Regions from separate parts of the Paenibacillus sp. P46E genome, predicted to be linked through region 2. Evidence: riboswitches for the same ligand, from Rfam matches in the RefSeq annotation. Region 2 holds a riboswitch; the other holds the start of a gene.
The links. A riboswitch is a leader RNA that binds a small molecule or an ion and turns the genes downstream of it on or off. The one in region 2 is predicted to bind S-adenosylmethionine.
Positions count from the first base shown of each region.

Region 1 (2,401 bases), on a different contig from region 2:
ACCTGGACGGGCTTCCGGCAAAAGCACGCGCCAGACGATTTGGCCGGTAGTGGCTCCCATCCCTTGCGCCGCTTCGATCACGCCCCGGTCTACCTCGCGTAGAGCCGTTTCGACCAGCCGGGCAAAAAACGGAGCTGCACCGATCACCAGCGCCGGAATCGTTCCGAGTACGCCTATCGAAGTTCCCATGATGCTTTTGCTCAAAGGAATCAAGGCGACCATCAAGATAATGAAAGGCACGGAACGCAGGATATTCACCACAAAGGATAATACCGAGTAAACCAACCTGATAAAGTAGTTATTCGATCTTCCCCATAAATATAACACAATTCCGAGTGGTAAACCAAGAATAATTGTAAAAATTCCGGAATAAGCCAACATTCGTAGTGTAGCTATGCCCGCATCCAGCATTTCTTCCCAGTTAATCTCGTTAAAGTTCAAATTCCCCATTAGCCGAACACCTCCACATCAAGACCTTGCGCTGTCAGTTCAGCAAGAGTTGCCTCAACCGCTTCCATGCTGCCTTCAAAGCGCACCAGAAGCTGGCCGTAAGGTACATCCTTGATCGTTGATATCGTTCCCTGAAGAATGGCAAAGTCCACACCGGTTCTCCGAACCACATGGGAGAGCGTAGATTCATATGTTTTTTGTCCAAGGAATGTGATTTTGACGGATGTACTGTACTGTCCATGTACTGCGTCCAGCGCTACACGAAGCGGACCCTCATGCTGATGTTCACTTCGGATAAAGTCCTTCGTCACTTCATGCTGCGGCTTCAGGAATACCCTGGCTACCTCGCCTTGCTCGACTATTCCCCCGCCATGTATCACTGCAACCCGGTCGCAAATACTCTGAATGACATGCATTTCATGGGTAATCAGCACGATGGTCAGATGAAACTTCCGGTTAATGTCCAGCAGCAGCCGCAGGATCGAATCGGTTGTCTGCGGGTCCAGTGCCGAGGTAGCTTCATCGCAGAGCAGTACATCAGGGTCGCTGGCCAGAGCCCTCGCGACGCCAACCCGCTGCTTTTGCCCCCCGGAGAGCTGGGCCGGGTATTTACGGCTGTGCTCTTCAAGACCTACAAGCACAAGCAGTTCCTTAACTTTCTGTTCAATCTGTGCCTTGGGTGTCCCCGACAGCCGCAGCGGAAATGCAATGTTATCGTACACCGTCGCGGAAGACAGCAGATTAAAATGCTGAAAGATCATGCCGATCTTGCGCCGGCGTTCCTGGAGCTGTCCTTGACTGAGTGAGGTCAGTTCCACTCCGTCCACCCATACTTCGCCTTCCGTCGGGCGCTCCAGCAGGTTGATGCAGCGGATCAGTGTACTTTTACCGGCACCCGAGTGGCCGATGACACCAAAAATCTCCCCTTTTTGAATCGACAGGTTCAGTCCGGAGAGCGCCGTCGCAGCTTTGCTGCCTTTTCCGTATACCTTGGTCAAACCTTTTAGCTCTATCAAACCCGTTGTCCTCCCCAAGTAACCCATATGAAAACCAAAAAGACCTCTTACGATCGATTGCAGATCGCAAGAGGCCCTGTGATTGTATTAACCATGCCTTCTCATCTGCCAACGACCGCAAACCACGCGGCATTGTAGGAATTAGCACCATGACATTTGAAGAGAGCGACAAGTATCGCTTCACCTACAAATCGGTTGCCGGGCTTCATCGGGCCTATCCCTCCGCCGCTCTCGATAAGAGTTTATTATGAAATTAGTTCCCGCAACATGTAAGCTGCTAATGTAAGCTCAAGTATAGTAAGTTTAAGTTTCTTTGTCAAAGGGAACTTTTTACTGAGGAAGAAGGCCAGGGCTTTATATTGGCGGCGATTTTGCTCTTATGCCACTGCTCATTGCTGTACCTGAATGCTGCTGCCAAAGTCTTACATACCATTTCAAGGCCCTGCTTCAAATCCTCCAAATGGCTGTCCAGATCCTCCAGATGAATTTTGTCATGAAGTCCCTGATGCCGTTGCCATAGGTCATCCTGCATTTCAGCATTCATGTAATGGATCTCTGCGTTACGGCGCTTGCGCAGATTCTCCAGCGGCTCCCGGTAGGAATGCTTAATTTCCTCCAGTTCATTAGAAAGTTCTGTGTGTTGCTTAAGTAACTGAAACTGGCGGAGCACCGTAAAATAGGAGAAATGGGCTTTGACCTTGCTGGTGTTCAGATCATACAGACTGTTGAGCACCGTACCCAGCTTGTCGAGCAGTGAAAATACACGAATGAAGCCATCTTTGTAAAAATAAACATATCTCGCATATTCGCCTTGCTCCATAGGGGACATATCATCCATGTAACCCGCTACAACGGATTTGCGGAAAAAGGCAGCCGCGAACCAGCTTTGCTCCAGCTCATCCAGCGAAGAGATTAGGCCGCGCGTCCAGATTTCA
Region 1 is NZ_LVYZ01000003.1:101,778-104,178, forward strand. Features, by position in the region: gene A3849_RS03125 (methionine ABC transporter permease) at 1-450, opposite strand, end outside; gene A3849_RS03130 (methionine ABC transporter ATP-binding protein) at 450-1,466, opposite strand; SAM riboswitch class I at 1,565-1,707, opposite strand; gene A3849_RS03135 (Cthe_2314 family HEPN domain-containing protein) at 1,783-2,401, opposite strand, start outside.
Region 1: it holds a riboswitch for S-adenosylmethionine, as region 2 does, so the genes downstream of both, A3849_RS03130 (methionine ABC transporter ATP-binding protein) here and metA (homoserine O-acetyltransferase MetA) in region 2, are expected to answer to the same signal.

Region 2 (2,401 bases):
TTCTTGGTACGGATATAATCAAACCCTGTGCTCTGCCCGAGTCTGGGATGACGGAATGCCGTCGCGTTGTAAATCGGATAATTTATTGCACCTGTGGCCGGGTCCTCCAGTGAACCTATCTGTGCCAATCTGCTCTCAATCCTCAGTTTCTCATCCATTGCTGCTGCCTCCTAAGTGTGGTGTATGCGTAAATCTCTTCTATATATCAAGATATCAAGATGTATATATTTTAAAATACTAAATAATCGGCCTGGTCTATATCGTAAGGGGTCTCCTGGTATACATAGTAATTGAGCCAATTAGCGAATAATAAGTTGGCATGGGCACGCCAGACAGCCGGCGGTGTGCGCTGCGGGTCATCCTGCGGATAGTAGTGCTTCGGAATGGCGATGTCCATCCCTTTGGCAATATCCCGGTCATACTCCCATTTTAACGAAAATGGATCATATTCAGAATGTCCGGTCACAAAAATTTGTTTTCCGTCAAGCGTCGAAACCAGATACACTCCGGCTTCCTCGGATTCGGCAAGAATCTGCAGCTGGGGATTCGCAAGAATATCATCTCGCGAGACATCCGTGTGCCGGGAATGGGGAACATGGAACACCTCATCAAAGCCGCGGAGCAGCTTCACGTTAGTATGGCTCACCGTGTGCGGAAAAACGCCAAAACATTTCTCGTCCAGATCAACCTTGCGTACGCCGAAGTGATGATACAGCCCGGCTTGTGCCGCCCAACAGATATGCATGGTCGAGGTCACGTTGTGCTTGCTCCATTCAAATATGCCCTTTAGCTCTTCCCAGTAGGTCACGTCTTCGAACTCCAGCTGCTCCACCGGAGCGCCGGTTACAATCAGCCCGTCAAAGCGGCGGTCACTGATCTCATCAAAGGTTTTGTAAAAACTCTTCAAATGTTCTGCCGAAGTGTTCTTCGAGGTATGGGAGCTCGGGTGCAGCAGCACAACATCTACCTGAAGCGGTGAATTCCCGACCAGACGCAGCAGCTGTGTCTCTGTGGTTTCCTTGGTAGGCATCAAATTCAGGATGGCGATTCGCAGCGGACGGATATCCTGGTGGAAGGCCTGGCTTTCATCCATTATAAAAATGTTTTCTCCGGACAAAACTTCTTTCGCCGGCAGACTGTCGGGAATTTTAATTGGCATATCAGTTTCCACTCCTTCATTGTGATGAATATAAAAAAGACCTTTCTCGGGCGAGAAAGGTCATATATCTGTTAGTCATATGCGCCTCTCTCATCTGCCAGAGAACTTGTGCCAAGCAGCCTGAATGGCTTACCTGCAAAAGCTTCCGCAAGAATTAGCACCGTGCGTTCACACGCCGGTTGCCGGGTTTCATCGGGCTAGTCCCTCCACCTGCTCTTGATAAGATTTAGCTGTATTCAATTGAGAAAAAGTCACATAACGTTAAATGCTTTTCTTAAAATTCACTTTAAATCATGAACCTCCTTTTCGTCAAGTCCATACAATGCTAACGGGTCCTTTACAACCTCAAGAATTTAGCTTGAAAGACCTATACCCGGAGGTTATACTAGACAAGGGTTTCAAAGCCCCTACCTGACGAAAAGAAGAGGTGAGAGAAGAATGGAAGGCGACCCGAGTTCGCAGTTAAGCGTCCAGAAAGAGCAACCACACAGGATTAACATCAGCTTGCCGGCGGCGGGAGCACTTCTTCTTCATGCCCTCGAACCGTCATTTGGCCTCATGGATTGACCGTACCTCCGGCCAAGCTGATTTTTCCCTGTGCCTATATTAGCACAGACCCTGGAGAAGACTAGGGTTAAGAGGAGTGGAATCAGATGAAAATCCGGTTGGTAAACGCAGGGGTTTTTACACCTGTGGATGACATTGAAGAAACATTGACTGTCCCTGCAGAGGGATTTTATTGGATTGATGCGGATGTTGAGGATTTGGAGCTGCTTCAGCCTTTGTATAATCTGCATGATTTGGCTGTAGAGGACTGCCTCAGTGAAGAGGATCAGCGCCCGAAGCTTGAAATTTACGAAAGCCATTATTTTATTGTAGTTAACAGCATCCGTTTTGATGATGAGGAGATTTTCCTCCGTGCACTCAACGTGTTTCTGGGCAGACATTTCATTATTACCGTGACCAAGCAAAAAATTCACGAGCTGCGCGTGCTGAAACCCGTTCTGTGGGAGCAGGAAGTCAGCGAACCGGACCGGTTCCTCTATCTGCTGATCGACCTTGTCGTAGACAACTTTTTCTCCGTCGGTGACCGGATTGAAGCACGGATTGAGAAACTCGAAGAGGATATCCTGATGCACACCAAGAAATCGCATTTGAGCGAGATCATCGGTCTGCGCAGTGAAATTCTCTGGTTGAAGAAAATGCTGGGACCACAGAAGGAAGTTATCAACACACTTAACA
Region 2 is NZ_LVYZ01000001.1:128,064-130,464, reverse strand. Features, by position in the region: gene A3849_RS00580 (aminotransferase class I/II-fold pyridoxal phosphate-dependent enzyme) at 1-158, opposite strand, end outside; gene metA (homoserine O-acetyltransferase MetA) at 230-1,159, opposite strand; SAM riboswitch class I at 1,247-1,385, opposite strand; gene corA (magnesium/cobalt transporter CorA) at 1,813-2,401, shown strand, end outside.